One region of the Micromonospora sp. NPDC048040 genome, then DNA from elsewhere that is predicted to be linked to it. Evidence: riboswitches for the same ligand, from Rfam matches in the RefSeq annotation. Region 1 holds a riboswitch; the other holds the start of a gene.
What was found. A riboswitch is a leader RNA that binds a small molecule or an ion and turns the genes downstream of it on or off. The one in region 1 is predicted to bind S-adenosylmethionine.
Positions count from the first base shown of each region.

Region 2: it holds a riboswitch for S-adenosylmethionine, as region 1 does, so the genes downstream of both, ACZ6O2_RS24385 (ABC transporter substrate-binding protein) here and thrC (threonine synthase) in region 1, are expected to answer to the same signal.

Region 1 is NZ_JBVJGT010000005.1:81,352-84,747, forward strand. Features, by position in the region: gene ACZ6O2_RS08385 (hypothetical protein) at 1-481, shown strand, start outside; gene ACZ6O2_RS08390 (hypothetical protein) at 564-1,295, opposite strand; SAM riboswitch class I at 1,542-1,677, shown strand; gene thrC (threonine synthase) at 1,688-2,974, shown strand; gene ACZ6O2_RS08400 (LysR family transcriptional regulator) at 3,002-3,396, opposite strand, start outside.
Region 2 is NZ_JBVJGT010000030.1:67,375-70,770, forward strand. Features, by position in the region: gene ACZ6O2_RS24375 (amino acid ABC transporter ATP-binding protein) at 1-201, opposite strand, end outside; gene ACZ6O2_RS24380 (amino acid ABC transporter permease) at 204-983, opposite strand; gene ACZ6O2_RS24385 (ABC transporter substrate-binding protein) at 1,025-1,894, opposite strand; SAM riboswitch class IV at 2,158-2,269, opposite strand; gene ACZ6O2_RS24390 (RraA family protein) at 2,468-3,160, opposite strand; gene ACZ6O2_RS24395 (proprotein convertase P-domain-containing protein) at 3,391-3,396, opposite strand, start outside.

The DNA of each region.
Region 1 (3,396 bases):
GGACTCGTGCCGCGTACCCACGGCGAAGGCCGTCGTCACCGTTCCCCCGGCGGGTGCGGAGTCCCGGCAGGGCCTGCTGTGGGACCTGACCGGTGGGCCGACGGACAAGCCGCACGGCCCGTACGTCCTGGACGACGGCGAGCCGCAGGAGGGTCAGCTGTACTTCCGCCGCAACGTCGTCGAGCTGGGCAACGGTCAGTCGAACATGGCCTTCCGTATCCAGCCCGAGGTGTCCACCCACACCTGCGAGTGGCACATCGTCGCCTCCTACACCGACACGACCGGTTCCCATGAGCAACGCATCCCGAGCGGCACCGGCACGCTCACCACCGAGGCCATCCCCTCGCAGCCCGTCCAGTACTTCGAGCGCGTCCCGACCTCGGGGTGGGGCTGCCTCGGCGAGGTGAGTCAGCAGGGTTGCCGGGCCACCGGATCCGTACGGCTACCGAGGCCACCGGCCCACCGACCGGTCCCACGCTGAGCCGGATGCTCGTCACGGCCGGAGCCCGCGCCGGCGGATCGGCCGGCTCGGGCTCGGGCTCGGTACGACCACCGGCGGGACGTCAGCGGGAACGGGGCCTGCGCTTGCGGGTGTCGGGGGAGTCCGGCGCGGTGCCGGAGTCGGCGGTGTCCCCGCCGTCGGACGCGTCGGAAACCCGGGCGTCGGTGTGGCTCAGCTCGGCCAGCGTCGTTCCCCTGAGCTGGTAGACGGCGGTACGCCGGATGCTCAGCTCGGCCATCGGGCCGTCCGCGGGCCGGGTCAGGTAGACCACTGTCGCCCTGCCGTCGCGCACGCTGACGCTCTCCACCGGCGTACGGTCGCCGAGGTCGACCTGGGCCTGGTAGTCCGGCTCGCCCTTGACGTTGCGCCAGGCGGCGAGGGTGAAGAAGCGGCCGGTGCCACCGCCGTCGAGCATGACCACGCCGATCGCGTCGCCCGCGCCGTCGCCGTCGAGGTCGCCGATGGCGCACGGCCGCTGCAACTCCACCGTCGTGCCGTCCCGGTCGGACCAGCGGCCGGCGGCGAGGCGGATCGGGGCGGCGTACCCGCGGTAGCGGACCCGGCTGCTGCCGATCCGGGTGTTGCGCAGTTCGGGGCAGGTGAGCTGGTCGCCGGCGTGGCGGGGGGCCGGGGTCGTCCGGGCGGCGTCGACGTCGTCCCGCTTCGCGCCGGTGCCGGCGGGCCGGTCGGCGGACCGGTCCCGCTTCTTCCGGTTGCCCGTGGAGCAGGCGGTGGTCAGCGCCAGCAGGCAGGCCATGGAGAGCGCCACCACCGGGACGAGCTTGCGACGCATTCGCGCGTTCCTTTCCGTCGATGTGCCTGCACCGTAACGGGAGCGCGCCAGGGGCGCGCCGTCGCTTCGTGGGAGCCCGGACGCGTTGCTCCCGCTGCGCGACGGCGGCGAGTTGGCAGGGTGGATCCGTACCGTCGAGGAGCGGCCGCCCCTGCGGCTCGGCGGCGACTGCGGGATCGCTCACATCCTGGGATCTGTCGTCGATCCGGGCGGCGTCGGTGCTTAAACTCGCAGGCACAACTGCATACCTCATCCAGAGGGGCTGAGGGATACGGCCCGACGACGCCCCGGCAACCACCCCGCGCGCTCACCGCAGAGCGACCGGCGGGGCAGGTGCCAATTCCGTCCCCGCCGCAGAGTGCGATGCGGGGAAAGATGAGAGGACTCTCGACATGACGTCGGCGTTCGCCGTCTCCGGCATCGACACCACCGCCAGCCCCGCCCGCGCCCTGGTCTGCCGCGCCTGTTCGGCCCGCTACCCGCTCGCCGCCCAGCACGCCTGCTACGAGTGTTTCGGCCCGCTGGAGGTCGACTACGACGTCGCCGCGCTGGCGGCGGTCACCCGGGAGCAGATCGAGGCCGGCCCGCAGAACATCTGGCGGTACGCCGCGCTGCTGCCCGCCGGCCAGGACCCGGCGACCAGGGTGACCCTCGACCCGGGCTTCACCCCGCTGGTCGCCGCCCCGCACCTCGCGGCCGAGCTGGGCATCACCGCTCCGCTCTGGGTCAAGGACGACAGCGGCAACCCGACCCACTCGTTCAAGGACCGGGTGGTCTCGGTCGCGCTGACCGCCGCCCGGGCGCTCGGCTTCAGCCGCTACGCCTGCGCCTCCACCGGCAACCTGGCCAACTCGGTCGCCGCGCACGCCGCCCGGGCCGGGGCGCCGTCGGTGGTCTTCATCCCCGGCGACCTGGAGCAGGGCAAGGTCGTCACGACCGCCGTCTACGGCGGCGAGCTGGTCGCCGTCGACGGCTCGTACGACGACGTGAACCGGCTCTGCGGCGAGCTGGTGGAGACGGACGAGTTCGAGGACACCGCGTTCGTCAACGTCAACGTCCGCCCCTACTACGCGGAGGGGTCGAAGACGCTCGGCTACGAGGTGGCCGAGCAGCTCGGCTGGCGGATCCCGGCCCAGGTGGTCATCCCGATGGCCTCCGGGGAGCTGCTCACCAAGATCGACAAGGCGTTCGCCGAGCTGGTCGAGATCGGGCTGGTCGAGGCGCCGGCCGGCGGCTGGAAGGTCTTCGGCGCCCAGTCGGCCGGCTGCAACCCGATCGCCGCCGCCCTGCACGCCGACACCGACACGATCACCCCGGTCAAGCCGACGGGCATCGCCAAGTCGCTGAACATCGGCGACCCGGCCGCCGGCCTCTACGCGTTGGAGGCGGTGCGCCGCACCGGGGGCTGGATGGAGTACGTCGACGACGACGAGATCCGCGCCGGCATCCGGCTGCTGGCCCGCACCACCGGCGTGTTCGCCGAGACCGCCGGCGGGGTGACGGTGGCGGTGCTGCGCAAGCTGGTCGAGTCCGGCCGGCTCGACCCGACCGCGGAGACCGTCGTCTTCAACACCGGTGAGGGGCTCAAGACCCTCGACGCGATCGCCGCCCAGGCCGGCCCCACCCACCGGATCAGGCCCTCGCTGCGCGCCGCCCGCGACGCCGGCCTCCTCGGCTGAGCTCCGAGGCCGGTGACCGCTCGCGGCTCAGCCGCCGGCCCGGCCCGCCCCGGCGCCGGTCGCGCGCCTCGCCTCGACGTCGGCCACCCGGTCCGGTCTGCCACCGGCCGGCGTGGATACGCCGTGCAGGCGGCGTGCGACCGTCGCCGCGACCTGACGGAAGGCGAGCACGGCGGCACGGCGGTCGTGCCGTCGGGCAGCCGCGACGAAGGGCACCGGGGCGACCTCGGACAGCTCCACGAAGCGCAGCTCCGCGAGGGGCGAGAGCCCGCGTGCCGTGCGGGGGCCCACGGCCACCACCGACGGGTCCTGGAGGATCAGGTACGCCATCTCCGCCGGCGAGGTGACCGTCACCCCGCGCTGCTGCGGCGGGCAGCCGTCGCGGTAGTCGTTGAGCAGCCAGTAGTCGCGGATCGTCGGCA
Region 2 (3,396 bases), on a different contig from region 1:
GAGCAGCACGTCGCCCCGGTCGGGCTCGATGAGCCGGTTGATGGCGCGCAGAAGCGTGGACTTGCCCGAGCCGGACGGGCCGATCACGCAGGCCGTCGCGCCCCGCGCGACGTCCAGGTCCACGCCGCGCAGCACCCGGTGCGACCCGAAGGCCAGGTGCACGTCGCGGACGCTCAGGCTCACCGAGGTCGTCGTGTCGATGCTCATCGCTGGTTTCCTCCCGCCGCGCCCGGCAGCGCCAGGTCGAGGTCGTCGTCGGCGTCGGCGGGCGCGGCGGCCTGCCGGCCGTGCCGCAGCCGCCGGTCGATCCAGTTCACGACGTGGGTCAGCGGCACGGTCAGCGCCAGGTAGAACAGGCCGGCCAGCAGCAGCGCCGACTGGTTGCCGGTGTTCGCCGCGTAGTCCTGCCCGATCCGGAACAGCTCCCGCTGGCTGGCCAGCAGGCCGAGGAAGTAGACCAGGCTGGAGTCCTTGATCAGCGCGATCAGCTGGTTCACCCAGGCCGGCAGCACCCGGCGGATGCCCTGCGGCACGATCACCAGGCGCATCGCCTCGCCCCAGGACAGGCCCAGCGCCCGGGCCCCCTCGAGCTGGGCGGCCTCCACCGACTGGATGCCGGAGCGGAAGATCTCGCCGATGTAGGCCGCCGCGATCAGTGACAGCGCCAGGATGCCCAGGGGATACGGGTTGGGGCCCCACACCTCCATGCCCAGCGGCGCCAGACCGACGCCGATGAGCAGGATGGTCGCCGCGGCCGGCAGGCCGCGGAACACGTCGGTGTAGACCCGCGCCGGCCAGCGCAACCAGCGGGTACGCGAGATGCCGGCGACGGCCAGCCCCATACCCAGCACCGAGCCGAGCAGGGCGGCGGAGATCGCGAGGATCAGCGTGTTGGGCAGCCCGACCGTCAGCATCTCGGGCAGCGCCTCGCGCATGGAGTCCCAGTCGAAGAAGGTCTCCCACAGGGTGCTCAACGGATCCATCGTGTTCTCCTACCGTCCCGCTCGCTCGTCGTCCGTACGTGTCAGGAAGCGGCCGAAGCCGACGCCGCCGGCGCGGACGGCACCGCGACCGTGCCGCTGCCCGGCTTGAAGTCGGCGGGGATCGGGCGGCCCGGGTAGTACTGGGCCTGCAGGCGGCTCCACGTGCCGTCGGCGATCACCTCGTCGAGGCCCTTGTTCAGCGCCTCGCGCAGCTTGTCGTTGCCCTTGGCGAACGCGTACGCCGTCGGGGCCGGGCTGAGCAGCTTCCCCGCCACCTTGATCTTGCCGTTGCTGTCGGCGGCCGACTTGTCGCCGATCTCGGCCGGGGCGATCCAGGCGTCGGCGGTGCCGGCCTTGAGCTGGTTGATCGCGCCGTTGTAGTCGGGCACCCGGACCGGGTCGAGGCCCTCGCCGGTGGCGTAGTCGTCCTGGACGGTGCCCTGCACGACCACGACCCGCTTGCCGGCGAGCTGGTCGAAACCGGTGATCGACGAATTGGCCGGCACGTCGAGCCCGAAGTAGCCGAAATCGTAGCCGTTGCCGAAGTCGACGGTCTTCTTGCGGGCCTCGGTGATGGTGATCGAGGAGCTGCCGACGTCGAACTTGCGGTTGTTGACCTGCGAGAGCAGCGCGGAGAAGTCCGTCCCGACGAACTCGACCTTCAGGCCGACCTTCGCGGCGACCGCGGTGAGCAGGTCGTTGTCGAAGCCGGTGAACTTGCCGTCCTTGAGGTAGACGTTCGGCGGGGCGTCGGTGAGCGTGCCGGTGCGCAGCACCCCCGGCTGGAGCAGGTTGTACGGGTTGTCGGTCGCCTCGGACGCGTCGTCGCCGCAGGCGGTCAGGGCGGTGGCGGCGAGGACGGCGGCGACGCCGAGGGCGGCGGCGCGGGTGAGGGCGGGAAGGAATCGCACAGGTGTCTCCGAAAGGGTCTCCGGCGGCGGGCACGGGCGTGCGTCGCCGGCGGTGCGCCCGGTGGGCGTACCGCTGGGGTGGTCCTGGGAAGGGGGTCTGGTGCGTGGCTAGCGCGGGTCGCCGGGGCGACACGAGGCGCTGCAGACCCGCATCATGTCGACGTGGCGGCGCCGGGTCAACGGCGGCGGGGCCGCGGCGGGGACCGTCGGTACGCAGATGCGGAAGGACATGGCTCTCCTCGGTCGTTGCTGACCTGGGAACCAGGCCACGCTTGCACCGAAGCTGCTCCGGTGCCTGGTCTTCACCCGGGGCACCCCTGCGCGGACGAGGGTTGCCGGCCAGCGAGCCGGGGCTTGACGCTGGCGCTCATGACCTGCCGACGAGGCTAGCAGCTCCCGGTGGTGGCGCGTCCAGCCGCTATGACCACCCTCACGTGGCGCCGCCCGGCGCGAGCGGAGACGGTGCCGACCCAGGCGGCGACCCGGGGGCGAACCGAGGCCGCCCCCGACGCCGAGCCCGGTGGCGAACCCGCGCCCAACCCGGGCCGAACCTGCGGGCCCGGTTCCGGGCGGTCACTCCTCGATCGCGCCGCCCACGCGCCGCAGGTGCTGCCGGAAGGTGTAGCCGGGGTCGGTGGCGCGGCAGGCGAGGTAGTCGGCGAACCCGGTCTGCTCGCGCAGCGTCTCGCCGGCGCGGATCCGCCGCGCCTGGACCCGCTCGACGTCCCGGATCCGCTGCGCCGCCGCCAACACCTCCGCGGCGTTCGCGGCGGTGACGAAGAGCACGCCGTCGTCGTCGGCGATGACGAGGTCGTCGGCGCTCACCAGGTGCGGCCCGATCCGGGCGCTGGCGAGCGTCTCCGGCTCCCGCTCGTCGAGGCGGTCCGGGCCCAGCGGCAGGCTGCCATAGCTGAACACGGGCAGGCCGATCTCCACCAGCTCGGGCGTGTCCCGGTGCAGGCCCCACACCACGACTCCGGCGACGCCGGCCGCGGCCCCCTCCAGCACCGCCAGGTCGCCGACGCACGCCTCGTCCGACCGGCCGCCGTTGTCGATCACCAACACGTCCCCCGGGGCCGCGCCCGCGTACGCCTCCAGGAACACGTCGACGCTGCCGTGGTGGCGCACCGGCAGCACCCGCCCGGCGAGGCGGTGGCCGGGGACGACCGCCCGGATCCCGGCCGGCGCCGCGCGCGGTGGCACGCCCAGCCGTACGCAGGCGTCGGCGATCAGCGGCGTGGAGAGGTCGGCGAAACGCTCCGGCATGGGGTCCTCCCGGCGGTGTCCGAGGCGTGGACGGTCATCGTAGGAGAGCCGGCCCGCGCGGCGGCCAGGTCCAATCCGGACCCGCTGGCCCAGGCCGACGACGGCCGAAAGGGCGAGCGCCTGGCGCCGGTGAAGTCCATGCCGTGCGCGGGTCGGCAACGGATGTCGGGGCCCCGGCTGGAGTTCAGCCGGGGCCCCGGTGTGGGGGTGCGCTGGTGGCGCCGTTGCCGCTAGAG